DNA from 4 places in the Rhodococcus wratislaviensis genome. Region 2 is predicted to be linked to each of the others. Evidence: riboswitches for the same ligand, from Rfam matches in the RefSeq annotation. Region 2 holds a riboswitch; each other region holds the start of a gene.
The links. A riboswitch is a leader RNA that binds a small molecule or an ion and turns the genes downstream of it on or off. The one in region 2 is predicted to bind cobalamin.
Positions count from the first base shown of each region.

Region 1: linked by a shared signal. The riboswitch ahead of WKC72_RS22610 (cobaltochelatase subunit CobN) and the one ahead of WKC72_RS29285 (ABC transporter substrate-binding protein) in region 2 are both predicted to bind cobalamin.
Region 3: linked by a shared signal. The riboswitch ahead of metE (5-methyltetrahydropteroyltriglutamate--homocysteine S-methyltransferase) and the one ahead of WKC72_RS29285 (ABC transporter substrate-binding protein) in region 2 are both predicted to bind cobalamin.
Region 4: linked by a shared signal. The riboswitch ahead of WKC72_RS38550 (CbtB domain-containing protein) and the one ahead of WKC72_RS29285 (ABC transporter substrate-binding protein) in region 2 are both predicted to bind cobalamin.

Region 1 covers NZ_CP150488.1:4,857,938-4,865,832, forward strand. Annotated here, with positions in the region: gene WKC72_RS22585 (LysR family transcriptional regulator) at 1-25, shown strand, start outside; gene WKC72_RS22590 (serine hydrolase) at 22-930, shown strand; gene WKC72_RS22595 (precorrin-2 C(20)-methyltransferase) at 936-2,438, opposite strand; gene WKC72_RS22600 (precorrin-8X methylmutase) at 2,435-3,061, opposite strand; gene cobG (precorrin-3B synthase) at 3,086-4,219, opposite strand; cobalamin riboswitch at 4,226-4,369, shown strand; gene WKC72_RS22610 (cobaltochelatase subunit CobN) at 4,425-7,895, shown strand, end outside.
Region 2 covers NZ_CP150488.1:6,303,542-6,311,436, reverse strand. Annotated here, with positions in the region: gene WKC72_RS29310 (hypothetical protein) at 17-529, shown strand; gene WKC72_RS29305 (YdeI family protein) at 540-1,118, shown strand; gene WKC72_RS29300 (sucrase ferredoxin) at 1,148-2,026, shown strand; gene WKC72_RS29295 (SDR family oxidoreductase) at 2,032-4,026, opposite strand; gene WKC72_RS29290 (MMPL family transporter) at 4,059-6,179, opposite strand; cobalamin riboswitch at 6,280-6,414, shown strand; gene WKC72_RS29285 (ABC transporter substrate-binding protein) at 6,508-7,503, shown strand; gene WKC72_RS29280 (iron ABC transporter permease) at 7,500-7,895, shown strand, end outside.
Region 3 covers NZ_CP150488.1:7,849,304-7,857,198, forward strand. Annotated here, with positions in the region: gene WKC72_RS35875 (MMPL family transporter) at 1-749, shown strand, start outside; gene WKC72_RS35880 (alpha-ketoglutarate-dependent dioxygenase AlkB) at 928-1,575, shown strand; gene WKC72_RS35885 (3-deoxy-7-phosphoheptulonate synthase) at 1,576-2,664, opposite strand; gene WKC72_RS35890 (ABC transporter ATP-binding protein) at 2,947-3,891, shown strand; gene WKC72_RS35895 (ABC transporter permease) at 3,891-4,667, shown strand; gene WKC72_RS35900 (sensor histidine kinase) at 4,687-5,802, shown strand; gene WKC72_RS35905 (response regulator) at 5,799-6,407, shown strand; cobalamin riboswitch at 6,532-6,741, shown strand; gene metE (5-methyltetrahydropteroyltriglutamate--homocysteine S-methyltransferase) at 6,868-7,895, shown strand, end outside.
Region 4 covers NZ_CP150488.1:8,433,585-8,441,479, reverse strand. Annotated here, with positions in the region: gene WKC72_RS38570 (DsbA family protein) at 1-516, shown strand, start outside; gene WKC72_RS38565 (hypothetical protein) at 513-968, opposite strand; gene WKC72_RS38560 (DUF5996 family protein) at 1,111-2,052, shown strand; gene WKC72_RS38555 (CbtA family protein) at 2,064-2,858, opposite strand; gene WKC72_RS38550 (CbtB domain-containing protein) at 2,849-3,043, opposite strand; cobalamin riboswitch at 3,066-3,198, opposite strand; gene WKC72_RS38545 (antibiotic biosynthesis monooxygenase) at 3,250-3,564, opposite strand; gene WKC72_RS38540 (alpha/beta fold hydrolase) at 3,597-4,352, shown strand; gene WKC72_RS38535 (A/G-specific adenine glycosylase) at 4,365-5,243, opposite strand; gene WKC72_RS38530 (carbonic anhydrase) at 5,344-5,970, shown strand; gene WKC72_RS38525 (hypothetical protein) at 6,030-6,794, shown strand; gene WKC72_RS38520 (asparaginase) at 6,787-7,749, opposite strand; gene WKC72_RS38515 (amino acid permease) at 7,763-7,895, opposite strand, start outside.

The DNA.
Region 1 (7,895 bases), 1.4 Mb from region 2:
GGTGTTGTTCAGGGCCGATCGATGACCCCGTCGGCGGAAAAGGCCATCCGTGACGTCTTCGCCGACGCCGGGTGCACCGGATGGCTGCACGCCCGCCGCGTCGGGACCCCGACCGAGGACGGGGGTGACATCGCGGTCGGTGCGGACGACCTCGTGGTGCTGGCGTCGGTCTACAAACTTCCGCTGCTCGTCGCCCTGTGCCGCGCTTTCGAATCCGGGGAGTTGTCGCCGACCGCGACCGTCCGGGTGAATCCGGCCGACTGCACCCCGGGGCCGACCGGGGTGTCGACGTTCCATGACCCTGTGGTGCTGAGCTGGCGGGATCTGGCGCTGTCGATGATGACCGTGTCCGACAACGCCGCCGCCGACCTCGTTCTCGGGCAGGTGGGACTGGAGAGCGTCGAGCTGGCACTGTCCGAGTTGGGCATGACGAGCACGCGGATCATCGGCGGCACAGCGGATGCGCACCGCAGCCTGGTGATCGACGCCCACGCGCACACCACCGCCGAAGCATTCGCGGCGCTCGCCGACAACGACGAGGCGTGGACGGTGTCCGCCTACGACCCGTCGTATGCGAGCGCGACGACCCCGCGGGAGATGACTTCGCTACTCGACGCGATCTGGACCGGACGGGCGGTGCCCGGGCCGCAGGGCGAGTTCGTCCGGCACGTGATGTCCGCGCAGATCTGGCAGCACCGCATCCGATCCGGGTTTCCGTATTCCGAGGTGGACGTGGCCGGAAAGACCGGGACCATCGGCGCCATCCGCAACGAGGTGGCCGTGGTGACGTTTCCCGGTGAGACTCCCGTCGCTGTCGCCGTCTTCACCCGCGCCGCCCGAACCGATCCCGTGCTTCCGGTGGTCGATGCCGCAATCGGGCATGCCGCCCGGATCGCGGTGACCGAACTCCGCTCCGGCCGCGTCGAGTGAGGTACTCAGCCCGGATAACGCCGGGGCGTGAACACCCTGGTCCCGTGTTCGTTCTCGACGACGGTCGTCATGGACGAGCCCACGATGAGCAGGCACCGCATATCGATCTCTGCCGGGTCGAGGTCCGCGAGCCGCACCACCCGCACCGACTCCTGCGCGCCTGCCACGTCGCGGCCGATGATCACCGGGGTGTCGGGGGAGCGGTGCTCGAGAACCAGGTCGCGCATCGCGGCGACCTGCCACGTGCGTGACTTCGATGCGGGGTTGTAGACCGCGAAGGCCATGTCGGCGCTCGCGACCGCCGAGATGCGCTGCGCCACCACGTCCCACGGTTTGAGCCGGTCCGACAGGGACAGGACGGCGTAGTCGTGCCCGAGGGGTGCGCCGACCCGGCTCGCGACGGCGTTCGCGGCGGTCATACCGGGCAGGACGCGCACGGGGACGCCGCGCCACTGCTCCTCGGCCGCGACTTCCAGCACCGCGGCGGCCATCGCGAACACACCCGGGTCGCCGGACGACACGACGGCGACGCGGGCACCGTTCTTCGCCAGGTCGAGAGCCATCGCGGCGCGTTCGGCCTCGACGCGGTTGTCACTGGAGTGACGGCGCTGGCCCGGACGTTCGGGGACACGGTCGATGTAGGGGCCGTAGCCGACGAGGTCGGTGGCGAGCGACAGTTCGTGCTGCACTTCCGGTGTCGTCCAGGCCTGGTCGCCGGGACCGAGCCCGACGACGACGAGTTCGCCCTTCGGTGCCGCATCGTCGCGGCGGGCGTTCGACGGGCTGGGAACGATGGCGATCGAGAAGTAGGGGACATCGCTGTCGGAGACGTCGTCCGCGGCGTCGATCTTCTGCCGCGTGGTGCTGGCCCGCTCGACGTACCACGTTTCGTCGATGCGGCCGGAGTCCTTCAACGCCTGCCGGACGGCCGGGTAGGTGCGTCCCAGTTTCAGGATCGCGGCGGCGTCGGTCTCGCGGAGGCGCCGCGTCAGCTCGCCGCGCGGCAGGGTTCCGGGCAGGACGGTGAGGATTTCCTCGCCCTCGACGAGGGGCATCGCGAGCGCGGCGGAGGCGGCGCTGATCGACGTGACCCCAGGAACCACCTCCGCCTCGAAACGCTGCGCAAGCCGCTTGTGCATGTGCATGTAGGAGCTGTAGAACAGCGGGTCGCCCGCGGCGAGGAGCGCCACCGAACGACCGGCGTCGAGGTGGGCGGCGAGTCGCTGCGACGCCTCCTCGTAGAACTCGTCCATCGCCCCCTGATATCCGCCCGGGTGGTCGACGGTTTCGGTGGTGACTGGGTAGACGAGGTGCTCCTCGATCTGGCCCTCACGCAGGTACGGCGCCGCGACCGCGCGGGAGATGCTCTTGCCGTGCCGGGCGCTGTGGAACGCCACCACATCGGCCTCGGCAATGACCCGCGCGGCCTTGACGGTCACCAGTTCCGGGTCGCCCGGTCCGATGCCGACGCCCCACAGTTTGCCGGTCACGCGCTCTTCGGAGCTCATTCGACCTCGCTCGCAATCGCATTCAGCGCCGCAGCCGTGATGGCACTGCCACCGCGGCGGCCGCGGACCACCAGATAGTCGAGTTCACTCGCGTGCTCGATCAACGCTTCCTTCGACTCCGCCGCACCGATGAAACCGACCGGACCGCCCACGATCGCGGCAGGCCGGGGGGCACCGGACTCGATCATGTCCAGCAGGTAGAACAAGGCGGTCGGGGCGTTGCCGATCGCGACGACGGCACCCTCGAGTTTGCTGCCCCACAATTCGAGCGCGGCCGCCGAACGGGTGTTCCCGATCTGCTCCGCCAGCACCGGGACCCGGGGGTCGCGCAACGTGCAGAGCACCTCGTTGTCCGCCGGGAGACGCTTCCGGGTCACGCCTGCCGCCACCATCTGCGCGTCACACAAGATCGGGGCCCCGCCCGCCAACGCCGCGCGGGCCGCCTTCACGACACCGGGCGTGAACGCGACGTCGTCCACGAGGTCGACCTGACCGCTCGCGTGGATCATGCGGACCACGGCCTGCGAGACGTCCTCGGGAAAGGCACTGAGATCCGCCTCGGCGCGGATCGTGGCGAAGGACTGGCGGTAGATCTCCGCGCCGTCTCGGATGTACTCGATCATTCGCTCACGATAGAGGCACCGCGGTCACGGCTCCTCCACCCGGTAACCCGTCTCCGTGGCGACGACGTCGGCGACCTCCCCCTTGGGCCGCCCGCAGCACCGCTCGCAGCCCGACCAGTGCTGTCGGCCCTCCACCGGGAGTTCGCCGCTCGCGACGGCGTCCCGCGCGTCGGACCGCACATCGGCGAGCGCCTTCTCGCATCCGGGCTGCCCGGTGCAGGCGCTGACGGTCAGCCAGGGTGAGTTCTCGTCGAAGATCAGACCCATCGGGGCGAGGACCCGGACCACCTGCTCGGCGGACCACTCGTCGAGATCGCACAGCAACACCGATTTCCACGGTGTGACGATCACCGGCTTCTCGACCGCGGCGAGGAACTCGGCCAGTCGGGCGTCGAGGATCCCGAATGCGAGACCGCCGCCGAGGGTCACGTTGCCGTCCAGTTGGTCGAGCCACCCGATCGGCGGCCGATGCTCGTCGAACCCGCTCACCGGGTCGGCAATCGGTGCGAGCGTCAAGGCCGACAGGGTCCGTTCGACCCCGTCGGGGATCTCGGACAGCCGCCAGTGCTGATCGCGCAGCTCCAGGAAGACGCGGGCGGCGTCGAGGAGCACCGTCACCGATTCCGTCGTCGTGATCCGGGCGCCGGTGTCGCGACCGGCGAGAACCAGGGCGACCTCCGTCTCGCTCACCGCATGGACGCCGAAGTCGCCGCCGAGCGCCGAGACGTCGCCGCGCCCGTCGTCGAGGGTGAACAGGGTGCGGCCGGGGAGGCCCGCCAACGCCGAGTCCGCGCACAACGTCCGGTCGAGTTCGTCGACCAGATCCCTCAGGTCCGCGAGACCACCGATCCGGCCGGTCAGCGGCGAGGCGAGGATGTTGCGGACCCGTTCGTGCGTTTCCGACGGCAGGAGACCCGCGTCGGCGAGACGGCGGGCGAACTCCTGCGGCTCGCGGACCGCCCGCAGTTGCGCGTTGCCGCGGGATGTCAGTTCGATCTCGCCGTTCCCGAGGTCGCGGGCCGATTCCGCGAGGGTCTGCAGCTGGGTGGAGGTCAGCACACCTCCAGGGAGGCGGACTCGGGCGAGTGCACCGTCGGCGGCCTGGTGGACCTGCAGCGCGCCGGGGCATGCATCGGGGCGGGAACGGGAGTCGACCATGGTCCCAGGTTACGTCCGGCCCCGGGTAGCATCACCAGCACTTGCGACAGCAGGTGAGGAAGCCGGTGAAAGTCCGGTGCGGTCGCGCCACTGTGAGCCCTCCGAAACCGGTGGGCGAGCCAGACCCTCACCTGCCGTCCTCCGACCTACGGTTCCGTACAGAACCACCGCCACGGGGCGCGACACCCCCAGGAAGGCTCCACACGTGATCCTGCTGCTCTCCACCTCCGACACCGACCTGCTCAGCGCACGCGCCAGCGGGGCGGACTACCGCTGGGCCAACCCGGCACGGCTGCTGGTCGAGGAGGATCTGCCGGGACTGCTCGACGGCGCCGACCTGGTCGTGGTGCGCATCCTCGGTGGTCGTCGGGCGTGGGAAGAGGGGCTGGACGCGGTCCTGGCCAGTGGACTGCCCGTGGTGGTCCTCGGTGGCGAGCACGCCCCGGACGCCGAACTCATGGAGTGCTCGACCGTCACCGCCGGTGTCTCGGCTGAGGCACACAACTATCTCGCCGAGGGCGGCGCCGACAACCTCGCCCAGCTGCACCACTTCCTGTCTGACACCGTGCTGCTGACCGGTCACGGCTTCGAGGCGCCGGTCCACCTGCCGAGCTGGGGTGTCGCGCCGTTCGCTCCCGACGCGAACCCGGACCGCCCCACGATCGCCGTTCTCTACTACCGCGCCCAGCACCTGGCCGGGAACACCCGCTACATCGAGGCGCTGTGCGACGCCGTCGACACGGCGGGCGGCACCCCGCTGCCGATCTTCTGCGCGTCGCTGCGCACCGCCGAACCGGAGTTGCTGAACACGCTGCGCCGGGCGGACGCGATGGTGGTCACCGTGCTCGCCGCCGGCGGCACCAAGCCGGCCGGCGTCTCGGCCGGCGGCGACGACGAGGCGTGGGACGTCGCCGCGCTGGCCGCGCTGGACGTGCCGATCCTGCAGGGACTGTGCCTGACCAGCAGCCGTGAGTCGTGGGAGTCCAACGACGACGGATTGTCGCCGCTCGACGTCGCCACCCAGGTCGCGGTCCCCGAGTTCGACGGCCGGCTGATCACGGTGCCGTTCTCGTTCAAGGAGATCGACGCCGACGGTCTCTCCGCCTACGTTCCCGACGCCGAGCGCGCCTCCCGGGTGGCGGGCATCGCCGTCCGGCACGCCCGACTCCGGCACATCCCCGCATCCGACCGCCGGATCGCTCTGATGCTGTCGGCGTATCCGACGAAGCACGCCCGCATCGGCAATGCCGTCGGTCTCGACACCCCGGCCAGCGCGATCAGGTTGCTCACCGAGATGCGGGCCGCCGGATACGACCTCGGCCCCGCGGACGGGCCGGATTCCGTGCCGGGTCTCGCGGCCCAGGACGGCGACGCGCTGATCCATGCCCTCATCGCCGCCGGCGGCCAGGACCCGGACTGGTTGACCGCGGAGCAGCTCGAGGGCAACCCGATCCGGATCTCCGCCGCCCGCTACCGCGAGTGGTTCTCGGCGCTGCCCGCCGATCTGCGCGAGGGTGTCGAGGAGCACTGGGGACCGGCGCCGGGCGAACTGTACGTCGACCGTTCGCAAGATCCTGCGGGTGAAATCGTGATCGCCGCAATGCAGTTCGGCAATCTCGTCCTGATGGTGCAGCCGCCGCGCGGATTCGGGGAGAAGCCGGTCGCCATCTACCACGACCCGGACCTGCCGCCGAGTCACCACTACCTCGCCGCCTACCGGTGGATCGCGGCGGACGCCGCCGCCGGCGGATTCGGCGCCGACGCCGTGGTCCATCTCGGCAAGCACGGCAATCTCGAATGGCTGCCCGGCAAGACGCTCGGCATGTCCGCGTCGTGCGGCACCGACGCCGCGCTGGGCGACCTGCCGCTGATCTACCCGTTCCTGGTCAACGATCCGGGGGAGGGCACGCAGGCCAAGCGCCGCGCCCACGCGACCCTCGTCGATCACCTGATTCCGCCGATGGCCCGCGCCGAGAGCTACGGCGACATCTCGCGACTCGAGCAGCTCCTCGACGAGCACTCGAACATCTCCGCGCTCGATCCGTCGAAGCTGCCGGCCATTCGCCAGCAGATCTGGACGCTGATGCGCGCCGCCAAGATGGACCACGACCTCGGACTCGAGGAACGGCCCGACGAGGACGTGTTCGACGACATGCTGCTGCACGTCGACGGCTGGCTGTGCGAAATCAAGGACGTCCAGATCCGTGACGGCCTCCACATCCTCGGTGCGGCCCCCCGCGACGACGCCGAGGTCGAACTGGTGCTCGCGATGCTGCGCGCCCGGCAGATGTGGGGCGGCGAACAGAACGTTCCCGGACTCCGCGAGGCGCTCGGCCTCAGCGAGGACGGCGACGAATCCCGCACCCGCGTAGACGACATCGAGCAGCAGGCGCACGCACTGGTGCAGGGCATGCACGACGCCGACTGGAATCCGGACGCCGCCGGCACCCTCACCGACGACGACACCGTCGCGAAGATCCTGCGTTTCGCTGCCACCGAGGTGGTGCCCCGGTTGCGGGAGACCGACAACGAGATCGCCCAGGTGCTGCACGCGCTCGACGGCGGTTTCATCGCCGCCGGGCCGAGCGGGTCGCCGCTGCGCGGCCTGATCAACGTGCTCCCGACGGGCCGCAACTTCTACTCCGTGGACCCGAAGGCCGTGCCGTCCCGGCTCGCCTGGGAGACCGGCCAGGCGATGGCCGAATCGTTGCTGGACCGCTACAAGTCCGATCACGGAGAGTGGCCGCGGTCGGTGGGTCTGTCCGTGTGGGGCACGTCCGCGATGCGCACGTCCGGCGACGACATCGCCGAGGTCTTCGCGCTCCTCGGTGTGCGCCCGGTGTGGGACGAGGCGAGCCGGCGCGTGGTGAACCTCGAGGTGATCGACCTCGAGGAACTGGGCCGGCCGCGCATCGACGTCACGGTCCGGATCAGCGGCTTCTTCCGTGATGCGTTCCCGCACGTCCTGGCACTGCTCGACGACGCCGTCCGGCTCGTCGCCGCGGTGGACGAACCCGCCGAAAGCAACTTCGTGCGCGCACATGCGCAGGCGGATCTCGCCGAGCACGGCGACGAACGGCGCGCGACCACCCGCATCTTCGGGTCGAAGCCGGGCACCTACGGGGCCGGACTGCTGCAGCTCATCGACTCCAAGAGCTGGCGCGGCGACGCCGACCTCGCCGACGTGTACACCACGTGGGGTGGTTTCGCGTACGGCCGCGGACTCGACGGCGCCCCCGCCGCCGACGACATGCGGACCGCGTACCGTCGAATCACCGTGGCGGCCAAGAACACCGACACCCGCGAACACGACATCGCCGACGCCGACGACTACTTCCAGTACCACGGCGGCATGGTCGCGACCGTGCGGGCGCTCACCGGGAAGTCGCCCGAGGCGTACATCGGCGACAGCACCCGGCCCGAGTCGGTGCGCACCCGAACCCTGTCGGAGGAGACGTCCCGGGTGTTCCGCGCCCGCGTCGTGAACCCGCGGTGGCTCGAGGCGATGCGCCGCCACGGCTACAAGGGTGCGTTCGAGATGGCGGCCACCGTCGACTACCTGTTCGGATACGACGCCACCACCAACGTCGTCGCCGACTGGATGTACGAGAAGCTCGCGGAGTCGTACGTGCTGGACGACCAGAACCGCAAGTTCATGGAACAGTCCAACCCGTGG
Region 2 (7,895 bases):
ATGGCAGGATCGGCTCATGGCGCTCACCGCACTCGACCGCAGACTCCTCGGCTGGTCCGCAGCATTCGTGATCTCGCAGGCGAACATCGTCCGGCTCCTCGGCCCGGTGGCACCCCGGCTCGCCGACATCCAGACGGCCCGGTCCGCCCGGTCCTACACGGCGATCCTCGACGGAATGACCGACGCCGAGACGGCGCGCTATCGCAGCCACTACTACCCGGACTTCGTCCATCCCGTGATCTACGCGGTCGCGCTGCGCACGGGCGCACGACGTCTGGCGGAGCTGACACCGCTGTCGCCGAGAACGCAGAAGGTGCTGGCGGCGGCCCCGGTGATCTCCGCGGCGGGCGACTACGCCGAGAATGTCGTCGGGCTGTATCTGCTGTCTCATCGCGAGCACATCACCGACGCGACCGTGCGGACCACCAGTGCGGTCAGCGTCACCAAATGGGTGCTGGCGCTCGGGGCGCTCGGATATCTTTCCCAGGGATTCGTCCGGGTCTGGGCGGGAAGACTGTTCTCCCGCTAGATTCGGGCACATGTGTGCTGCCGAGCTGAGCGTCGAGTACTTCGCCGGACAGGCCGAGTTCCGGGAATGGCTCGGCGCTCATCACGACTCCTCACCCGGCATCTGGCTGAAGATGGCCAAGAAGGGGTCGGCGCATTCGTCGATCAACTACGACCAGGCTCTCGAGGTCGCGCTGTGCTACGGCTGGATCGACAGCCAGGTCCGCCGCGTCGACGACGACTTCTTCGTGCAGCGGTTCACCCCACGCTCGTCACGAAGCCCGTGGTCGAAGCGGAACCGGGAGTTCGCGGAGAAACTGGCCGAGGCCGGTCTCCTCGAGCCCGCGGGCGCGGCGGAGGTGGAGCGGGCGAGGGCCGACGGTCGCTGGGACCGCGCGTATGCAGGACAGAAGGCGGCGCAGATACCGCAGGACTTCCTGGACGCCCTCGCGCAGAACCCCGAGGCCGAGGCCTTCTACGCGACACTCGACAGCCACAACCGGTACGCCGTCTACTACCGTCTGCAGGACGCCACCCGCCCGGAGACGCGTGCCCGCCGTATCGAGAAGTTCGTCCAGCAGTTGTCGGAGCGCAGGAAGTTCCATGACTGACCGATTTTCGCGACTGACACAATGACACCGTGCCTGACACGATCACCGCCACCTGCTCCGCTCTGTCCGCGACCGACGAACCCCTCGCGGGCACCGCTGCGCACGTCACGGGCTGGGTGTGCCTGGAGTTCCCCGGTGCGTGGGGCCGGGACGTGCTCGACGGCACCGCCCTCGGACCGGACCTGGCCCGTGAGCTCGACGCCCGCGCCGACGCCGCCGGGGTGCGGGTCATGTTCATCCGCCGGCCGGGCCGCAGCACCGCGGCCCCGGATCGGCGGACGGTGCTGCTGGCGCAGTCGCATCCCGCGCGGTCGTGGTGCGAGCGGCTCGAGATCGCCTACCCGGAAGACCTGCTCGACCTGGACCTCGGACTGATCGCGGGAACCGCACCCGGTCTCGGCACGCCGGTGACGGACCCGGTCGTCCTCGTCTGCGCGCACGGGAAGAGGGACCAGTGCTGCGCCGTCCTCGGACGGCCGGTCGCGGCGGGCCTGGCCGCGGAGTTCGGCGACGCGGTGTGGGAGTGCTCGCACACGGGTGGGCATCGGTTCGCGCCCTCGCTGATCCTGCTGCCGACGGGGTACACCTACGGCCGGCTGTCGGCGCAGGAGAGTGTCGACGCGGTCCGCGCCGCCGCCCGGGGCGAGGTGTACCCGACCGGGCTGCGCGGCCGCAGTTGCTGGGATGCGCCGGGGCAGGTGGCGGAACTCGCCGTCCGGGATCTCGTGGACGCGGGCGCGGACGAACTCACGGTGGACGCGAACTCGGTTGTCGCGCATCGTGACGGGCGCCGCTGGGTGGTCGACCTGGAGGAGCGGGAACTGCCGCCCCGGCCGGCGAGTTGCGGGGCGGCGCCGAAGCCGGTGCGACCGGTCGTCGCCACCGGAGTTCGCGCCCTCGCCCCCTGAGGCGGTCACCAGTGGGTGCCGGGCACCAGCCTTCCGACCTTCCGGGCGGCGCGGCCGAGCACCGACGACGTGTGGTGGCGGGGTTCCGGCGTGGGCTGAGGCGCCGGGGCCGCGTCGTCCGTGCTCTGCCCCTTCGCCGCCGGGGAATCGGGGAACATGCGATACATCTGGTGCATCACGCGATCCTTGACGGCGGGTGCGAAGACGTGGCCGAGTTCCCCGAGCGTGCCGGTCGGGACGTCGATGCGCTTGGGCCGTTCGATGAGCGCCCGGACGACCATTGCGGCCGCCTTCTCCGGGGAGGTGATCGGTCCGACGTTGTACCGCCCGGTGGGCGCGATCATCGGCGTCTCGACCAGTGGCATGTGGATGGTGGTGAACGTGATTCCGTCCGAGAGGGTTTCGGACGCCGCGACGTCGGTGAAGCCGTCGAGGGCCGACTTGCTGGCGACGTAGGCGGCGAACCGCGGCGTCGCGCCCTGGACCCCGGCGCTGCTGATGTTGACGATGTGCCCGAATCGCCGCTCGCGCATCTGCGGGAGGAAGGCGAGGACGAGCCGGACCGCGCCGAAATAGTTGACGGCCATGGTCCGCTCGAAATCGTGCATCCGGTCCGTCGAGTGGTACAGGCCCCGACGGATCGACCGGCCGGCGTTGTTGACGAGCATGTCGACGTGATCATGTTCGGCGAGAACGGCTTTGACGGTGTGCTCGACCGACTCGTCGTCGGTGATGTCGCAGGGGTAGCCGTAGGCCTCGCCGCCCGTCGCGCGGATCTCGGCCACCACGGCGTCGAGTTCCTCGGTGCGCCGGGCGAGGAGAATCACCTTCGCCCCCTTGCGGGCCGTCGCGATCGCGGAACTCCGGCCGATGCCGGACGACGCCCCGGTGATCACCACGTGCCTGCCCACGAGCGGTCCGGCGGGATGGGGCCGGCGCGCCCGATCCGGATCGAGGTTCTCGCGCCAGTACGACCACAGCCTGTCGGCGTACGACGCGAACCGCGGGACGTCGATGCCTGTGCCGCGCAGCGCCTCCCGCGTGTCGTCGTTCACGAACACCGTGGGCAGGGTCATGTTCTCGACGAGCACCGGAGGGATGCCGAGGGCGCTCAGCACCACCTTGCGGCCCGTGTCGAGGGCCGAGTCGGGGGTGGGAGTGAGGAAGGGGCGAACCAGGCCGCCGGGCAGGTCGGCTGCGGCATGCGGAGCGCCGGCGGCCTCGGCGAGCGCGGCGTAGATCTCGCGGACCGGCTGGGGACGCGGATTGACGAGATGGAACGTCTGGCCGTCCCGTCCCGGCGCCGACATCAACTCCACGATGGCCGCCGCCACGTAGTCGACGGGTACGACGTTGGTCGATCCGATCCGGGGGACGGCCACGGGCAGGGCCGAGGGGAGTTTCGCGAGCGCCGCGACGGCGGGGAAGAGGTAGTACGGGCCGTCGATCTTGTCCATCTCGCCCGTGACCGAACTGCCGACCACCGCGGAGGGGCGGTAGATGCGCCACCGCAGGCCCTCGGCGTCCCGGACCAGCCTCTCTGCCTCGAATTTGGTGCGGTGATACGGGGTGGGGAATCCCTGCCCGAGATCGAAATCGGTTTCCCTGAACGGACCCTCGTGATCCCCCGCGACGGCGATGGACGAGACGTGGTGCAGAGTCGCATCGAGTTCCCGTGCCAGCGCGATCACCGAGCGGGTGCCGTCGACGTTCGTGGTGGCCTGTTCGTCGCCCGCCGTGAGGTCGTAGATCGCTCCGAGGTGCACGACGTGATCGGCCGCCGGCGCAGAGGTGATTCCGAGGCCGGGCTCGGTCAGGTCGCCGATCAGCGGATGCACCCGCTCGCCGCCGGGCATGCCGTCCATGAGCGCCTCCCACCGCGCGACGGACGCGCGCCGGACGAGGACGTGGATCTCGGCTGATGCGTCGCGGTCGAGGATCAGGGGCAGCACGTGCCGACCCAGGAATCCGGTCCCGCCGGTGACGAGGTAGGTGGCCATGACCCGAACTTACTCCAAAGTAAGATAATGCACTAGTGGCCGAGACCCACCTTGGCGTGCACCTTCTTCATCCAGGCCGGAGCCCACCAGTTGGCCTCGCCCATCAGCTTCACGAGGGACGGAACGAGGAGCATGCGGACCACCGTCGCGTCGACGAGGAGCGCGACGATCATGCCCACACCGAGGAACCTCATGATCGACAGACCGGAGATGGTGAACGCTCCGGTCACCACCACGAGCAGCAGCGCCGCGGCCGTCACGATGCGGCCCGTGCGCTCGGTGCCGAAGCGCACCGCCTCCTCCGTGGTCGCGCCCGCCTCGTGCGCCTCGACCATGCGTGACATCAGGAACACCTCGTAGTCGGTCGACAGGCCGAAGACCACGGCGAGGATGAGGACCACGAACGTCGCCTCGAGCGGTGCCGGACTGACCCCGAGCAGACTCGCGCCGTGACCCAGCTCGAAGATCCACGTGAGCACACCGAACGTGGCGGCGAGGCTCAACCCCGCCATCGCGACCGCCTTGATCGGCAGCACCACCGAGCCGAACGCCAGGAACAGCAGCACGAGCGTCGAACCCACCATGATGGCGATCATGACCGGCATCCAGTGCACGATCGCGGCGTTGCCGTCGTCGACGGTCGCCTGACCGCCGCCGACGAGGAGTTCGGTTCCCTCGGGCGGCGAGATGGCACGGAGACCGTCCACCGCGGCGCTCTGGTCGTCGGTGGTGACTCCCTCGGCGTAGACGGCCTGGACCGCGACCAGTTCGTTGCCGGACGCGACGACGGTGGCGGCCCCGATGCCCTCCACCCGGCCCGCGGCCTGGGCGACCGCGGCGCCGTCGGCGGCCGTGGGGGCGCTGCCGTCGGTGCCCCGGAGAATGAGGGTGGCGCCGTTTCCGGTGGTGGGAAATTCGGTGGTGAGCGTGTCGGTGGCGATGCGGGCAGGATCGTTCTCCGGCAGCGCCGTGTACGTGACCTCGCCGAGTGACGCGCTGAGCAGTGGCGACGCGAGGACCATCAACCCCGCGACGATGCCGACCGCGATGGCGACCGGCCGGCGCATCACCCAGGTGACGACGGAGCCCCAGAACGTGCGGGCGCGAACCTCCCCGCGCTGCGCCGCATCCTTGCGCCAGGTCAGCGCGTTGATGCGATGACCAAGGATCGCGAGCAGCGCCGGGACCGCGGTGAGCGACAGCAGGGCCGCGCTCGCGACCGCGGCCATCGCACCGAACCCGAGCGATTTGATCACGTCCTGCGGAAACACGAGCATGCCCGAGAACGCGCACACGAGAAGCAGACCGGAGAACAACACGGTGCGACCTGCGGTCAGGACGGTGCGCCGGGTCGCCTCGGCGACGTCTGCGCCGGACTCGAGTTCCTCGCGGAAACGTCCGACGATGAACAGGCCGTAGTCGATCGCGAGCCCGAGGCCGAGTAGGGACGCCACGTTGATCGCGAACGAACTGACGTCGGTGAACAGGGTCAGCAGGCGCAGGGTGGCCAGGGCGCTGAAGATCGAGAGCAGCCCGACGAACACCGGAACGGCGGCGGCCACCAGCCCGCCGAAGATGAAGACCAGCAACACGAGAGTGATCGGGAGCGCGATCGCCTCGGCCAGCACCAGGTCCTGTTGCAGCCGGTTGTTGAACGCCACACCCACCACCGAATTGCCCGCGAACTCGGTGTCGATGCCCTCCACCGCGAGCTTCGGCAGCAGGTCGTCGAACGTGGCGGCGGTGATTCCGGCGTCCGGGTCGACGGTGATCGCGGCGGACGCCTTGGTGCCGTCCTCCGACACCATCAGCTGCTTCCTGGCCGCGTCCGCGGTCCAGTAGGACGTCACCGAATACGTCGGCACCTCGGCGGCGAACCGGTCGAGGCTCGCGGTGACCTCGGGGCCGATGTCGTCCAGGGTCTTTCCGTCGGGTGCGGTGTAGATGGCGATGATGTCGGGTGTCTGCGGACCCAGGTTGTCCTGGACGATCCGGGCCACCTCGGCGGATTCGCTACCGGGATCGGTGAACCCGCCCGAGCTGAGTTTCGCGAAGACACCGGTGCCCCACGCGCCGCTCACCAGGACGGCGACGACGGCGAGGCTCAGGACCCACCATTTGCGTGAAACAACGGTCGAGGCCCAACGTGTCATGCGTCATCTCCGGCGTGTCTGGGGCGGGCAGCTGCGACTGCCGACTGTAGTGCGGATCGGGGTGTCACCGACGGGGGTGTGATGCGGCTCCCGGCAAATCGTGCATACTCGGCATCGCACTTGCAGCCACACGCACGGGGGAAGCCGGTCCGAATCCGGCGCTGACCCGCAACGGTAGGCCACCAGATCCTTTCGGTGGCGAGCCCGATTACCCGGCGTGGGGTGTGCGACATCCTTTTCGTCGTGGTCTACGAAGCGGAGTCCTGCAGGCGCCGAACAGGCGTCTGCTGACTTCTCATTCGTGGCTCTGAGCCGCAATGAGGTTTACATGCACGGTCAGTTGTTCAGAAGTACCGGTCTGGTCACGCTCGCGGTGGCCGCGCTGCTGGTCGCCGGTTGTTCGCGCGGGGAGTCCGTGGGGCAGACCGCTTCCGCCGAATCCTTCGCCGAGCCGGTGTCCGTCACCAACTGCGATCGAACGGAGACGTTCGACGCCCCGCCGCAGCGCATCGTCAGCATGAACGATCACGTCACCGAGGTGCTGATCGAGATGGGGGCCGGCGACCGCATCGTCGGCACGGGGTACGGCGACGCGACCCCGCTGCCGGAGTTCGCGGACGCCTTCGCGAAGATCCCGAAACTCGCGAAGGAATACCCGACCCGGGAACAGATCCTCGACCTCGACCCCGACCTGGTGGTCGGCGGAATGCGGAGCGCGTTCGACGAGAAGGCGGGGCGGTCGCGCGAATCCCTCGGCGACCAGGGCATTCCCACCTTCCTGTTCTCCGAGTACTGCGGGCAGGGATTCCCCGACATCGGTCTGCTGCGCAGCGACTACACGCAGCTCGGCGAGATCCTCGGAGTCCCCGACGAGGCGCGGGCGATCACCGACCGGGTGACGTCCGGACTGCGGGCCGTGCGCGACGAGATCGCCGGCACCGCCCCGGTTCCCACGTTCTTCTACGATTCCGGCGAGGACGTCCCGCTGACGATCGGCGGGGTGGGAGTCGGCCAGCTCATCGCGGACCACGCGGGTGCGGCCAACCTCTTCGCCGAGGGGGAGAAGCCGTATTCGAAGTCCACCTGGGAGATCATCGGTGAACGCGCCCCGGAGGCGATCGTCGTCCTCGACTACGGCACGACGAGTGCGCAGGCGAAGATCGACTTCCTGAAGTCGCACCCGATCATGTCGACGACGCCCGCGGTGAAGGCAGGCCGGTTCGTGGTGGTCCCGCTCGACGACTTCTTCGAGAGCCCGCGCCTGGTGCGGTCGGTGGAGACGATCGCGCGGGCACTGCATCCGGACGTCGTCGGCGCGCGATGACCGTCACCGCAGAACGCGCGGCGCCAGCGGTGCAGGCGCCGCACCCGGCCCGCGCACGCCTCGGTTTCGCGGGCCTGATGGTGCTGCTCGCGCTGACGACTCTGTTCGTCGTCGGACTCGCGGTGTCGTTCGGTTCGGTGCGCATCCCGGTCGGCGACGTCTGGGCGATCGTCGCGCACCGGCTGGCCCCCGGTGCATTCGAGTCCTGGTGGTCGCAGGCGCGGGAATCGATCGTCCTCGACTCCCGGCTGCCGCGGGCGCTGACCGCGGCGGCTGTCGGGGCGGCGCTGGCCCTGGCCGGCGCCGTGGCACAGGCGGTGACGCGCAATCCACTGGCCGATCCCTACCTGCTCGGTGTGTCCTCGGGGGCGGGTTTCGGCGTGGTGGTGGTG
Region 3 (7,895 bases), 1.5 Mb from region 2:
GTCAGGACGGTCGCGCCGCGCTCGTCAACGTCGTACTCGCCGACGATCCCTATTCGAACGCGTCCCTCGACCTCGTCGAGGGCCCGATCCGCGATGCAGCTCACAATGCGGTACCCGGTTCGGAAGTCGTTGTGGGAGGGCAGACGTCCACGTTCGTCGACGTCCGCGCGCAACTCGCGGCGGATACGCGCCTCGTGTTCCCCGTCGCCGCAGTCGCGATCGCGCTGATTCTCGCCCTGCTGCTGCTCGCCGTGCTGGCCCCGCTCAACCTGCTGGTGTGCGTGGCACTCACGTTCGTCGCCACCCTCGGCGCCGTCGTGCTCCTGTTCCTGCACGGCCTCGGCTACGACGGGATCGACTTCTCCATTCCGATCGTGCTCTACCTGTTCGTCGTCGCGATCGGCACCGACTACAACATCCTGCTGGCCTCGCGACTGCGCGAGGAATTCCGCAACGGGTACACCCCGCGTGAGGCGGCGCGGATCGCCGTCTCCAACGACGCCCCCACCGTGGCCGCCGCCGGTCTGATCCTGGCGCTGACCTTCGCTTCCCTGACCCTCACCGGACTGGCCAACCTCGCCGAACTCGGCTTCGGTGTCGCGATCGGTGTCGCGATCGCCGCCTTCGCGATGGCACCGATACTGGTACCGAGCCTGTCCGCACTCGAACGTCGCGCCTTCTGGTGGCCGAGCAGGCAGAAGGCGACCATCGACACCGGCGACGACCGCGAGCCGGCGGTGCCGCGGTAACTGCCACCGTCGGCCGCGTTATGCACAGACGCACCACTTCTTTGCAGCCGCACTCCTTTCAGGGCCCGAAACAGTGCACGACCCAAGACGGGGTGCGTCTGCGCGTACCGCCTCCGGCGGCAGTCTCCGCACGAAAAATGATGAGAACATACGTTCGAATATCGGGTAGCATGGCGACATGACTTCCGCGGATGCGCGGTATGCGCTCCAGGCTTCACTGTTCGACGACGCGTCGTTCGGTGTCGAACTCAGCGAGCTCGGGCCGACGGTGCAGCGTCGCACGCTCACGGCGGGAGCGTGGGTCGACGTGCGGCCGGGGTGGCTGACCGGTTCCGACGAGCTGTTCACGACGCTCGCGGAGACGGTGCCGTGGAAAGCGGAACGGCGCCAGATGTACGACCGGGTGGTCGACGTGCCACGCCTCGTCCGGTTCTACCCGGAAGGCGAGCCGCTCCCCGACCCGCTGCTGGTCGCGGCACGCGACGCCCTGAGCAGGTATTACCTGCCCGAGCTGGGCGAGAGGTTCGCCACCTCCGGACTCTGCTTCTACCGCGACGGTTCCGACAGCGTCGCCTGGCACGGCGACGACACCGGCCGGAGCCGCACCGAAGACACCATGGTCGCGATCCTGTCGCTCGGCGCCGCGCGTCCGCTGCTGCTGCGTCCGCGCGGCGGCGGGCACTCGATCCGGTACTCACTCGGCCACGGTGACCTGCTGGTGATGGGTGGTTCCTGCCAGCGCACCTGGGAGCATTGCGTACCGAAGAGCACCCGCCCGCTCGGACCGCGGATCAGCGTGCAGTTCCGCACGAGAGGTGTGCGGTGATCACTTCCGGCGTGCGGCCACTGCCTGGGCGAGGCGGTCCAGCTGCGCCGCCGTCGTGTTCCAGTCGATGCACGCGTCGGTGATGGACTGGCCGTACGTGAGGTCCTCGGCCTTTCCGAGTGTGAGGTCCTGACGACCGGCTTCGATGAAGCTCTCCACCATCACACCGACGATCCCCTTCTCACCGCCCTCGAGCCGGGCCGCGATGTCGTTCAGCACGTCGACCTGCTTCTCGTGGTTCTTGCTGCTGTTGCCGTGGCTGGCATCGATGACGACCCGCTCGGGCAGACCGCCCTTGCGCAGCCGGGCGAGCGTGTCCGCCACCGTCTCCGCGTCGTAATTCGGTCCGTCGCTGCCCCCGCGGAGGATGACGTGGCAGTCGGGGTTGCCGACTGTGCGGATCAGCGCGGCCTGCCCGTCGAGGTCGGTGCCGGGGAACACGTGGCTCGCCGCAGCGGCGCGGGTGCCGTCGACGGCCACCTGCACGTCGCCCTCCGTCGAGTTCTTGATCCCGACGGGCATCGACAGCGCGCTGCACAGCTGCCGGTGCACCTGGCTGGCCGCGGTGCGGGCACCGATCGCGCCGTACGTGACGAGGTCCGCGATGTACTGCGGCATGATCGGGTCGAGGAACTCGCAGCCGACCGGCAGGCCGAGCGAGGACACGTCGAGCAGCAGCTTGCGGCCCATGCGGATCCCGGTGTCGATGTCGAACGTGCCGTCCAGGTGCGGGTCGTTGAGCAGACCCTTCCAGCCGAGCGTGGTGCGCGGCTTCTCGAAGTAGACCCGCATCACGATGTGCAGGTCGTCGCGCAGTTCCTCGGCCTTCGCGGCGAGGCGGCGGGCGTAGTCCATGGCGGCGTCCGGGTCGTGCACCGAGCACGGGCCCACCACGACGAGCAGTCGATCGTCCTCGCCGTTCAGCACGTTCACCGTGTCGGCGCGGCCGGAGCGCACGGTCGCGGACGCGACGTCGTCGGGGGCGTGTTCACGGCGCACGACCGACGGCGCCACCAGCGGGCTGATGCTCACGGTGCGCTGGTCGTCCAGCCGATCACTGCTGGTGGTGGTGTCGAGAGTGACAGTCATGGGTTCGGGTTCCTGTTCTCAGGCCGGCCCTCGAAGACTGTGGAGATTCCCGCGAGCCGGTCTGTAATCCGGCTCTGGGGTGGAAGAAGTCAGCGCGTGGTTACGCCGACCGGCCCACCCGGGGCCGGCCTGCTAAACCAGAAATATGCGCGCTGCATGGCGCCCACAGTAACGGCTGCCCCCGATCGGCGCCACACCTACCCCGGCCCCCTGACATTTGTCACGGTGAGGTCGTGACGGACGTGTGGGGGTCGGCGGCCGTCCGGATCGCACGCTGAATGCATGACATCGACAGAGCTCCACACCTCCACGAACGCCTCCGCGTCGCCGGCTCCGGCCGTCAGCCTGCGAGGCGTCCACAAGTACTTCGGTGACGTTCACGCCGTCCGAGGCCTGGACCTCGAGATCCGGCCCGGCGAGATCGTCGCGTTTCTCGGCCCCAACGGCGCCGGCAAGACCACCACCGTCGACATGGTCCTCGGACTGTCCCGCCCCACCGCCGGCGAGGTGTCCGTGTTCGGCACCGATCCGCGCACCGCGATCGCGAAGGGCCTGGTCTCGGCGGTCATGCAGACGGGCGGGCTGCTGAAGGAACTGACGGTCGAGGAGACAGTCCGGCTCACCGCGAGCCTGTTCGCCGACACGCGGCCCGTCGACAAGGTCCTCACCCGGGCCGGTATCGCCGATCTCGGAAACCGCTTGGTGGGCAAGTGTTCCGGCGGTCAGCAGCAGCGACTGCGGTTCGCGATGGCACTGCTCTCCGATCCCGAGCTGCTGATCCTCGACGAGCCGACCACGGGCATGGACGTCGAGGGCAGGCGGGACTTCTGGTCGGCGATCCGCGCCGACGCGGACAGCGGCCGAACGGTCGTCTTCGCGACGCACTATCTCGAGGAGGCCGACGCCTACGCCGACCGGATCGTGCTGGTGCGCAGGGGGAAAGTGGTCGCCGACGGCACCGCTGCCGAGGTGAAGGCACTGGCTGCGGGACGCACGGTGCGCGCCCACTTCCCGGGTGCTGACCGGGAACAGCTGTTCGCGATTCCCGGCGCCGACAGCATCGAAGTTCGCGGTGACAGCGTCCTCGTCCACTCGACGGACACCGACGCCGTGGCCCGCCACCTCCTCACACAGACACCTGCCTGCGACCTCGAAATCGTCTCCCGAGGACTCGAAGACGCGTTCATCGCGCTCACCTCCGACTCCGGCACGGAAGGATCCAACTGATGACCACCCTCGCCGCACCCCGCCGTGTTCCCCCGCTCGGCGGACTCAACACCACCCTCCTCGGCCTCGAACTGCGCCGGCTGCTGCGCAATCGGCGCACGATGATCATCACTCTCGTCATGCCGGTCGTCTTCTTCCTCATCTTCGGCCTGAACCCGAGCTACTCGAGTGAGAGCGCGGGCAACGGGAATGTCTCGGCGTACGTGATGATCAGCATGGCGCTGTACGGCGCGATGATCGCGACGACGAGCGGCGGGGCGATGGTGTCGGTGGAACGGGCGTCGGGATGGAGCCGGCAGTTGCGGCTCACCCCCTTGTCACCCGGGGTGTACATCTTCGTCAAGGTGCTCGTCGCGATGATGCTCGGGCTCGGGGCCGTCGGCGTCGTCTATCTGGTGGGCGCGTTCACGTCTGTCCAGATGGACACGTCCCTGTGGTTCACGACGGCCCTGATCACCTGGCTCGGATCCGCGGTGTTCGCCGCGTTCGGCCTGTTCATGGGGTACCTGCTGCCGAGCGAGAACGTCATGCAGATCCTCGGCCCCGGACTCGCCGTGCTCGGCTTCGCGGGCGGGCTGTTCATGCCGCTGCAGGACGGTTCGGTGTGGGCGTCGATCGCGCAGTTCATGCCCACGTACGGGCTGAGTCAACTGGTGCACGCACCGCTCACCGGTGACGCGATGCAGTGGACGTGGCTCCTGAACGTCGCGGTGTGGCTGGCGATCTTCGTCGGCGGTGCGGCGTGGCGCTTCCAGCGCGACACCGAGCGAGTGTGACGGCGGTATCGTGACTGCCGTGACCACCACCGACGGCCCCGTCGTGACCAGACGATGGGGCCGTTTCGGATTCATTTTCGCCGCCGCGTGGACCGTCTTCCTCTTCCAGCCGTTCCTCGACGGGTGGGCCGCCCGCGATCAGGTCCGGGGCTGGATCGGGATGATCGCCACGCTGGCCTTCGCGGTGACGTACCTCGCGATGTTCCGGTGGTCGCATACCCGGCGCGCGCACAACGAGTTTCGGCCGCCGCTGAACCAGGCGGTGCCACTCGTGGTGGCGTTGTTCGGGCTCGCGGCCGTCATGGTGGTCGCCGTCGGATCGTCGGGGCTGTCCGCCTCCGTCTTCCTCGCCGTCTCCGCGGTCATGCTGTTCCCCGCGTGGCTCGGCGGGATCACCGCGCTGACCGTCGCAGTTCTCGTGGAAGCGATCTCCGCGGTGATGGACTGGGGGTCGGGCACCGGGCTCTCGCTGGGCGTGTGCGCGGCCGCATTCGCGATGTTCGGGGTGACCAAGCTGATCAACCGCAACATCGAACTGGTCCGGGAACGGGAAGCGAGCGAACGACTCGCCGTGCAGGAGGAACGCACCCGGATGGCCCGCGACCTCCACGACATCCTCGGGCACTCCCTCACCGTCATCACCGTCAAGGCCGAACTCGTGGGCCGGCTCCTCGACATCGACATCGACCGGGCGCGCACGGAAGTGGCGGACCTGGAACGCCTTTCCCGCGACGCGCTCGCGGATGTCCGGCAGGCCGTGCAGGGAATCCGGGGGCTGTCGCTTCCGGTGGAGATCGCCCGGGCCGGGGAAGCGTTGCGGTCGGCCGGAATCGAGGCCGAGCTGCCCAACAGCACCGAGTCGGTACCCACCGGCCTGCGCGAGTTGTTCGCGTGGACGGTCCGGGAGGGTGTCACGAACGTGGTCCGGCACAGCGGCGCGACGCACTGCTCCGTCACGGTGGGCGAACGCGAGGTCACCGTCGTCGACGACGGATCCGGCTGCAGTGAATCCGTGTACGGGAACGGGCTGGTGGGCCTTCGGGAGCGCGCCGCCGCCGCCGGAGCCCGGGTCGTCATCACCCACCCGCAACCGGGCGGATTCTCGTTGCACGTGCTGAAGGAAGAGGTCCCGTGACGATCCGGCTGCTGCTCGCCGACGATCAGGCACTCGTCCGCGGTGCCCTCGCCGCCCTCCTCGACCTGGAGGCGGACCTGACGGTCGTCGCGGAGGTCGGGCGCGGCGACGAGGTCGTCGCGGCGGCGCGCGAGCACTCCCCCGACGTCGCGCTCCTCGACGTCGAAATGCCCGGCCTGGACGGGATCGCCGCGGCCGCGGCATTACGGGCCGAGATGCCGCAGACCCGCGTCCTGATCGTGACGACGTTCGGCCGTCCCGGCTACCTGCGCAAGGCACTGCAGGCCGGTGCGTCGGGGTTCGTCGTGAAAGACACCCCGGCCCGGCAACTCGCCGACGCCGTCCGGCGCGTCCATGCCGGACTGCGCGTCGTCGACCCGGCTCTGGCCGCCGACAGTCTCGTCAGCGGGGAATCGCCGCTCACCGACCGGGAGACCGACGTGCTGCGGGCGGCGCGGGACGGTGCGCCGGTCGCCTCGATCGCGGCCGCGCTGTTCCTGTCCGCAGGTACCGTGCGCAACCACCTGTCCTCGGCGATCGGCAAGACCGGCGCCAGCACCCGCGCCGAGGCCGTCCGCGCCGCGGAGTCGAACGGCTGGCTGTAGGCGCTTCGCGCCCGTGAGTGCTTGACGAGTCCAGGGACCCCTTAACCGCGCACGGGCCGAAGGCCTATGCTGGCCTTGCAGCTGGTTCGCCCGGCACGGTCGTGAGGAGCCCCGAAGACCGCACCTGGCGTCGAAGCACGTCGGACTCCCCGGAGTTCGCGCGTGTGAGAGGGAACCCGGTGAAAATCCGGGACTGTCCCGCAGCGGTGAGCAGGAACGACCGCCGTCACCACGCACTGGGCAACCGCCTGGGAAGCGACGGCCACTAGGTCCGGTGTGATGTCACACCGGCTGCCTGCGAGTCCGAAGACCTGCCGACTGTGTCGGGCACGCCGTGCCCGACGGTTACCGCCTCGTGGATTGGGCGTGTAGACCTTCTCGCGCTGCAGCACGTCCCTGGGCTCGAGAGGTGTACCCGTTTGCCGGCGGTAGCCGTACCGCGTACGCAACTGGAGATACCGTGACACTCACTTTCACCGCGACCGTGCTGGGCTCACCTCGTATCGGTCTGAATCGCGAACTGAAGAAGGCCGTCGAGTCGTACTGGGCCGGCCGCCTCGACGCCGAAGGGCTCGACGCTCTCGCCCGGGATCTGCGACACCGGACCTGGACGAGCCTGCGCGACGCCGGGCTCGACTCAGTGCCCGTCAATACGTTCTCGTACTACGACCATGTGCTGGACACCGCGGCGATGCTCGGCGCCCTGCCCGACCGGGTCGCCGGCATCGGCAGCGACCTCGACCGCTACTTCGCCGCCGCCCGCGGCAACGACACGGTCGCCCCGCTCGAGATGACCAAGTGGTTCGACACCAACTACCACTATCTGGTGCCGGAGATCTCCCCGACGACGACGTTCGCCCTCGACCCGTCGAAGGTGCTCCGCGAACTCGAAGAGGCACGCGCCCTGGGCATTCCGGCCCGCCCGGTGGTGGTGGGACCGGTCACGTTCCTGCTGTTGTCGAAGGCCGTCGGCTCGGACGCACCCCTCCTCGACCGCCTCGACGAACTCGTCCCGCTGTATGCGGACCTGCTCGGTCAGCTCGCCGACGCGGGCGCCGAGTGGGTGCAGATCGACGAGCCTGCGCTCGTCGCCGACCGCACACCGGAGGAGATCGCGGCGGCCAAGCGGGTCTACGACCGGTTGTCCGCGCTGGAGTCTCGACCGGCGATCCTCGTCGCGTCCTACTTCGGCAGCCTCGGCGACGCACTTCCCGCGATCGCATCGACCGGTGTCGAGGGGATCGCGATCGATCTGGTCGCCGGATCCGACACTCTCGCCACGGTTCCCGATCTGACCCGCAAGCACGTCGTCGCCGGCGTCGTCGACGGACGCAACATCTGGCGCACCGACCTGGACGCGGCACTGGCTTCGCTCGGCACGCTGCTGGGAAGTACCGGTTCGCTCGCCGTGTCGACGTCGTGCTCGCTGCTGCACGTCCCGTACACGCTCGACGCGGAGACCGGCCTCGACAAGGCGCTGCGGTCGTG
Region 4 (7,895 bases), 2.1 Mb from region 2:
TATCAGCTGTCGCCGGAGACGCCGGTCGGGGAACGGCGCAGCGAGCTCGACGCCCTGGTGGAGAGCAAGGGCATGCCTGCCGAGCAGGTCCGTCAGATGTTCGGTCACGTTGCGCGCACGGCGGCCGACGAGGGGCTGCGTCTCGACTTCGACACCGTGATCGCCGCCAACACGTTCGACGCCCACCGGTTGATCCAACTGGCGGGCGACAAACGAGATGCCGTGGTGGAAGCGCTGTTCCGCGCCCACTTCGGCGACGGCGCCGTGATCGACGACCGAGAGGTGCTCGTCGACATCGCGGCGCGGGCCGGGCTCGACGCCGACACCGTGCGCGCCGAACTCGAGTCCGATGCCGGCGCGGACGCGGTCCGCGCCGACCTCGACACCGCCCGTCGACTGCAGGTGTCGGCGGTGCCGTTCTTCGTCGCCAACCGCCGCGTCGCCGTGTCCGGCGCCCAGCCGAAGGACGTGTTCCTGCAGCTTCTGACGCAGGCGAGCACGGCGGCGGTGAACTAGCGGCGCGTGAAGTACCGGTTGGCGTCGGGCCGGAACATGAGTGCCACCGCCGCGATCACCGCCACGAGGTGGGTGAGCCGGGCGGTCGCGATCACCGCGACGTCGAGCGTCAGACCGGAGACGGCAGACATCGGGTCGTTGCCTGCCGATACCCACGCGATGGGTTCCATCACGAGTGATGCGACGCCGAACACGCCGAGACCGATCGCGAGGGTGTTCCGCGCCCACGCCCCGCCACTGCGGAATCGGGTCATGACGAACAGCACCGCGCCGTAGACGACGACGCGGACGATGAGTTGTCCGGCGAGGCTGCCGACGTCGGCGCCCGGGCCCTCCAGCGCCGTCGACGTGTGCGCGATGGCCTCGACCATGCCGGCGAACAGGGCAAGTCCGAGCAGCCAGTGCGCGCGCTCGACCGTCTGCGGGATCGAGGGTGCAGTGCGAGTGGTCATGTCCCCATGCTGGTATCGGTGACGTCGCGGCACATCACCCCCGAGAGTGGAGTCCACCCCTACCCGGGTATCGGTGCGACGCGCTTGCCATCACCCCGCACGAGGGGCACATTGAAATGCACGTCGTCGGCAGGGAGGCACTGTGCGCGAGCAGACACGATCCGGAGATGCATGGCCGGCGTTGAAGGTGGGCGACTGGACGGCGACGCGGGACACCGTGCACATGTGGACGCAGATCGTCGGGAAGATCCGCTTGGCCCACGCACCGTTGATCAACCACTGGTGGCAGGTCCCGCTGTACGTGAGCCCCCGCGGTCTCACGACGTCGACGATCCCGTACGGTACCGACTGTTTCGACATCGAATTCGACTTCGCCGAGCATCAACTGGTGATCCGCACGAGCACGGGCGGCACCGGGACGGTTGCCCTCGAACCGAAGTCGGTGGCCGATTTCTATGCGGAGACGATGGACACGCTGGCCGAATTGGGTGTGGTGACGACCATTCTGGCCCGGCCCAACGAGGTGGACCCCGCCGTCCCGTTCGCGGAGGACACCCAGCACTGTTCGTACGACGGTCAGGCGGTGCACCAGTTCTGGCGGCAGCTCGTGCAGGCGGACCGCGTCCTGCACGAGTTCCGTTCCCATTTCATCGGGAAGGTCAGTCCCGTGCACTTCTTCTGGGGTGCGCTCGACCTGGCCTGTACGCGGTTCTCCGGGCGAACCGCACCGACTCACCCTGGGGGAGCACCGAACTGCGGAGACTGGGTGATGGTCGAGGGCTACTCGCACGAGCTGAGCAGCTGCGGTTTCTGGCCCGGTGGTGGCGTCGAAGGTGCGTTCTACGCGTACGCCTACCCGGAACCCGATGGCTTCGCCGACTACCCGGTCGGGCCCGACGGAGCTTTCTACAGCAAGGAGAACGGGCAGTTCCTGCTGCCGTACGAAACCGTCCGCACCGCGGACGATCCCGATGCCGCACTGCTGAAGTTCCTGCACAGCACATACGACGCGGCCGCCGAGCGGGGTGGCTGGGACCGGGCCGCCCTGGAGGCGGACCCGGCCCGATGGGACAAATCCCGCTGACGCCCTGTGGGTCAGGCGGCGTTCGCCGGCGCGGGCGTCGTAGCCCGGGTGGCGCGCTCCGTGAGGAACGCGAACGCCAGTCCGAGAACCAGCCACAACGTGGCCTGAGTCGCGAGGGACGAAAGGCGGAACTGCCACAGCAGCACTGCGGGGAAGTCGTCGCCCACTTCGTTGACGGTGGGCAGTACGAGGTAGCCGACGGTCACCACCACGAGGAAGGCGAGAACCGGTGCCGCGATCCGCACCGACAGGAACTCCTGAGCTGCGACGGCCTTCGCCGCGAAGACGGAGGCCACCACCGCGAGCAAGCCCAGCACGACTGCGGCGAGCCACAGCCAGGTTCGCTGGGTGATCGTTTCGGGGTCTCCGACAGCGGGCGGGTTGGCGGGGTACTTGAAGAACGGCACCGCCTCGATTGCCAACCAGCCCAATGTGGCCAGTGTCAGCCCGAGCAACGGTCCCGACAGCGTCGTCACCCGACGCGCGTAATTCGCGACGACGGCGAAGATTGCTCCCAGTGCCAGGCCCGCGAGGGACGTGGCGAGGAACAGTCCGAAACGCTGTCCGTCACGGCTGACCAGTGCCTCTTCCTCGTCGTGCGAGTGCCCGGCCGGCTCCTCTGCCTGCGTGGCGTCGTGCGAGTGGACGTCGGCTTCGGCGGCGCTGTTCGACTCTTCGATGGCGATGGCCGCATCGATGTGCGACTCACCGAGGACGAAGGCGACGCCACCGGCCAGGATGCCTGCGATCAGACCGGCCAGCAGGCCGCGGATGAGGAGTTTTGCGAAGGAATCGGTCAGTGGCATGGCAGACCCAGGAGGTGGCGGCCGTCGTGCATCAATTCGTGCATGTACATGCCACTGCGCGAAATCGCGCCCTGGTCGAATCCCACGAGATAGAGAGCGAGCATCGCGAACAGAACGATCGCGAAAGAGATGACGGCGAGACGGGTCGTATCGACCGACGAGCCGGGTGCGTAGGCGAGTGCCATAGTTCCTCCTGGGATTTCGCGTCCCCTAGGTCCAGGCGATGGCCGCAGTATCTGGCTGTCGGGTGGCTCCCGTGAAGGACTACTCCGATTTACAGTGGCGCGACCGCTCCGGGATTGCACCGGATTCCTGCCGAACCATCGCTTTGTCCTGCGAACTTTTGCACCCGGCGGGCCGTCGTGTCAATCTTCCCGCTCGGCCCCGTCTCTCAGCTCTTGTTCGCTGCCGCGACGTCGAGAACGACCTCGAACTCGAGCAGCGAAGCTCCGGACGCAACCGGCTTCTTCTGCTCACCCGCGTGTGCTTCCCGGGCCGGACCGTCGCGCCACGCCGCGAATGCCTCTTCGCTCTCCCACTGGGTGACGACGAAGTAGCGGTTCTCGCCCTTGACGGGGCGCAGAAGCTGGAATCCGAGGAAGCCGGGGGAGTTCTCCACGGCGTGCGCGCGCGCTGCGAAGCGCTTCTCGAGTTCGGGGCCCGCGCCCTCGGGGATTTCGATTGCGTTGATCTTCACCACTGCCATGCGGGCGAGATTACTCCGCTAGCGTCGGAGGGGTGGCGGGTGAGAGTGCGTTGCACGACGAGGGTGGGGCGGGACAGCCGATTCTGCTGTTGCACGGGCTGATGGGCAGCGCCCGGACGTGGGGGCGGCACGTGTCGTGGCTGCGCGAGCACGGCCACGTCTTCACGTTCGACGCCGCAGGTCACGGCAGGCCCGCACCCGCGCAGCTGACGACGGAAGCGTTCGTGGAAGACCTCGTCGCAGCACTCGCACCCTTCGCCGAACCGTGGGTGGTGATCGGTCACTCGATGGGCGCCCTGCACGCGTGGTGCCTGGCCGCCGAACACCCCGAGAAGGTGTCGGCGCTCGTCCTCGAAGACATGGCCCCCGACTTCCGTGGCCGGACCGCCGCGGACTGGGCGGCGATGATCTCGAACTGGCCGCAGCCGTTCACGACGCGGGAAGACCTCTTCGAGTTCTTCGGTCCGGTTGCCGGACAGTACTTCCTGGATTCGTTCGAGAAGCGCGCCGACGGCTGGTACCTGCACGGCGACGTCGACACGTTCCGCGACATCTCCGAGGAGTGGGGCGGCAGGCACTTCTGGGACCAGTGGGAGTCGATCACGGTGCCGGCCCTGCTGATCGAGGGGGAGTTCACGATCACCCCCGACGGTCAGATGCGGACCATGGCGGAGCGGCATCCCGGCGCCCAGTACGTCCGCATCGAGCAGGCCGGTCACCTCGTCCACGACGACCAGCCGGAGCAGTACCGGAAAGTGGTCGAGGCATTCCTCGACGGGCTCGGCTGAGCCGACCGGGGGTTAGCTTCCCTCGCCCGCGAGGGCGAAGAGCCCGTTTTCGGTCTGCTCGACGAGTCCGTCGATCAGCAGGGAATGGAGGGCGCGGTCGCGTTGGCCCGGATCGCCCGGCCACACCTGGTCGAGCCGGACCCGTTCGACGGGGGCGGAGCTCTCACGGAGTACGGCCATGAGCTTGCCGCGCACCTGACGGTCGGTGCCTGCGAACTTCTGGACCTTCCGGCGCTCGCCGGTGTGCGCGGGACGTCCGGCGTCCAGCCAGGCGCAGCTCGGCAGCGGGCAGCGAGCGCATTCGGGCGAGCGGGCGGTGCACACGGTGGCCCCGAGTTCCATCAGGGCCGCGGAGAACGTGGCGGCCCGCGCGCGGGTCCTGGGGAGCAGCGCGGACACGTCGGCGAGGTCACGCGTGGTCGACGGATTTCCCGGCTCGGCGCTTCCGTGCACGGCCCTGGCGACCACCCGCCGGACGTTCGTGTCGACGACGGGGACCCGCTGTCCGTAGGCGAAGCAGGCGACGGCCCGCGCGGTGTAGGCACCGATACCGGGCAGGCCGAGGAGAGTGTCGACGTCGCTCGGAACCACGTCGCCGTGCTCGGCGGCCAGTACTCCGGCGCACTCGTGGAGCCTCAGCGCGCGGCGCGGGTAGCCCAGCTTGCCCCACGCGCGCAGTACGTCGGCCTGACTCGACGCGGCCATGCGGGACGGGACGGGCCAGCGCTGCACCCATTCCTCCCAGATCGGGGCCACCCGGACGACGGGCGTCTGCTGCAGCATGATCTCGCTCATCAGGATGTGCCAGGCGGTGACGCCGTCGCGGCGCCACGGCAGATCCCGGGCCTGTACGTCGTACCAGTTGATCAGCGCGGAGGAGTCAACGGCCACTTCGTCCTCACAAGTCCCTTCGTTCACGGGGGAAACAGATTTTCCGCGGTCGTCACATTCCCGTCGCGACGGTGCGACATGCCCGGTGCACAATGATCCCATGCCTAATTCCAACCCCGTGTCCGCGTGGAAAGCCCTGCGTCAGGGTAACGACAGATTCGTGAGCGGTACCTCGCTCCATCCCAGCCAGGGCATCGCCGATCGCGCGAAGCTCGTCGGCGGCCAGCACCCCACGGCCGTCCTGTTCGGATGCGGAGACTCCCGCGTCGCCGCCGAAATCATCTTCGACCAGGGTCTGGGCGACATGTTCGTCGTCCGCACCGCCGGTCACGTGATCGACGACGCCGTGCTCGGGTCCATCGAGTACGCCGTCGGCGTGCTGAACGTGCCGCTCATCGTCGTGCTCGGACACGACAGCTGCGGTGCCGTCAAGGCGACGCTCGACGCGCTCGACGACGGCAACGTGCCGCCCGGATTCATCCGCAGCATCGTGGAACGGGTCGCGCCGTCGATCCTCATGGGACGCCGCGAGGGCCTCAGTACCGTCGACGAACTCGAGGGCCGCCACGTGGTGGAGACCGGGGCCCTGCTCATGCAGCGGTCGCGCATCATCGCGGAGAAGGTGGAGAGCGGCGCGTGCGCCATCGCGGGTGTCACGTACAAGCTGTCCGACGGCCGCACCCACCTGCAGGGCGCCGTCGGCGACATCGGTGAGCTCACGGACTGACCGCGACACGCCGCACCCGCTGAGCCGTTGCCGCGCGACGCCGAACTACCGTTGACGTCGTGCTGGAACCGAATGGACCGTTGCCCCCCGAGATTTACTGGCGCCGCAGGGCGCTGGCGATCGGCGGCGCCATCGTCGTGTTGCTGCTCGTGGTGTGGTTGATCAACTCGCTTCGTGGTGGCGGTGACTCCGAGACGGATCCGGCGGCAGCGAGTTCCTCGTTGACCACTCCTGTGTCGATTTCCCCGACAGCCTCGGGTTCGTCCACGTCCAGCGGCAGTTCGGGCGGTTCCGGTGGCGGCGGCGGTGGCGCCGCTGCCGCCGGCGGCGAGGCCTCCTCGGGCACGTCCAGTTCGTCGGGGGCGTCGAGCAGCGGCGCCTCGAGCAGCGCGGCTGCCAGCGGCCAGCCGGTCGCCGCGGGACAGTGCCCCGACCAGTCGCTGGCCATCAAGGTGGCCGCCGACAAGCCGACGTACCTGGCGGGTGAGGAGCCGAGCTTCACGACGGTCGTCACCAACATCGGCACCACACCGTGCGAACGCGATCTGGGCAGCAGCCTCCAGCAGGTGCTCGTCTACACGATCGACGGTGCCGTGCGGCTGTGGTCCAACATCGACTGCTTCCCGCAGTCCGCGGCCGACGTGCGCACCCTCGCGCCCGGCGAGCAGGCTCAGTTCACCGTGAAATGGTCGGCCAAGACCTCCGCCCCCGACTGCCTGACGCAACCGGAACCCCAGCGTGATCCGGTGGGGCCCGGCGCGTACACGGTCGTCGGTCAGCTGGGTCAGCTCCGCAGCGCGCCGGAGCCGTTCAACCTCAGCTGATCCTCGGTGCGGGATCGATGCGCGAGCGTCGATCGAATTCCTTGTCGAGGTCGGTGTGCTCGGGGTCGGCGAGCAGCGCCGCGAGAAGGATGCGGGCCTGACCTGCTCTGAGGTCGGTGGAGAACAGTGCGCCCGCCGAGACGAGGTCGTGCCCGCCGCCCCCACCGCCGTACGTGGCGGAGGTCGGGCCCTGCGGCACCCGGGTGGTGACCACGACCGGGATCCCGGCGGACGCGCAGTCCCGGACCGCCTCGACGATCGCCGGGTTCGCGTTCCCGGATCCGAGGCCGTCGAGCACCAGCCCCTGGGCGCCGGCAGCCCGGCACGCGTCGATCTGGACGCGGTCGGCCCCCGGGTAGGCGGCGACGATGTCGACACGGGTTCCGGAGATCGGATGCCACGGCAGCGGATCGAGGCTTCGCCGCGAGTGGTCACCGGCGGGGTGGACGGATCGGAACGCGTCGAGTGACGTCGTGTCGACCTTCCGCGTTCCCGACGCCCGGTGCAGGGCGCCTCCGAACGCGATGAGGACACCCGCTCCGCGCAGAGCGGGGTCCGATCCCGCGGCGACCGCGTCGGCCAGATTGGCCTGGGCATCGGAGTCCGGGTGGTCGAAGGTGCGTTGCGCACCCGTGAACACCACCGGCCGCGGGTCGGCGTGGTGGAGGTCGACCAGGAATGCGGTCTCCTCCATGGTGTCGGTTCCGTGGAGCACGACCACCGCATCGAGTTCGGGGTCGCGCAGTTCCGTGGTGACGGCGTCGCGGACCCGGTCCATATCGGCGAACGTCATGCTCGAACTGTCCTTCGACATCACGTCGACGACACGGAGTTCCGTCCCGGTCCACGCACTGCCCAGCAGGTCCGGGCCTGCGACCACCGGTCTGCTGACACCCTGCCCGTCCCGCCTGCTGGCGATCGTCCCTCCGGTGGTGACGACGGCGACTTTCGGCACAGTTGTCCTTTCGCTAAACGGTCGGGCGGTCCGAGGCCAGGGTGCGGATGCGGTTCCGCGCGCCGAACCAGCCGATGACCAACAGTGGGGCGATGATCGCGATGGACCCGACGGTCCAGGTTCCGACGGGGTGATCGAACGCCATC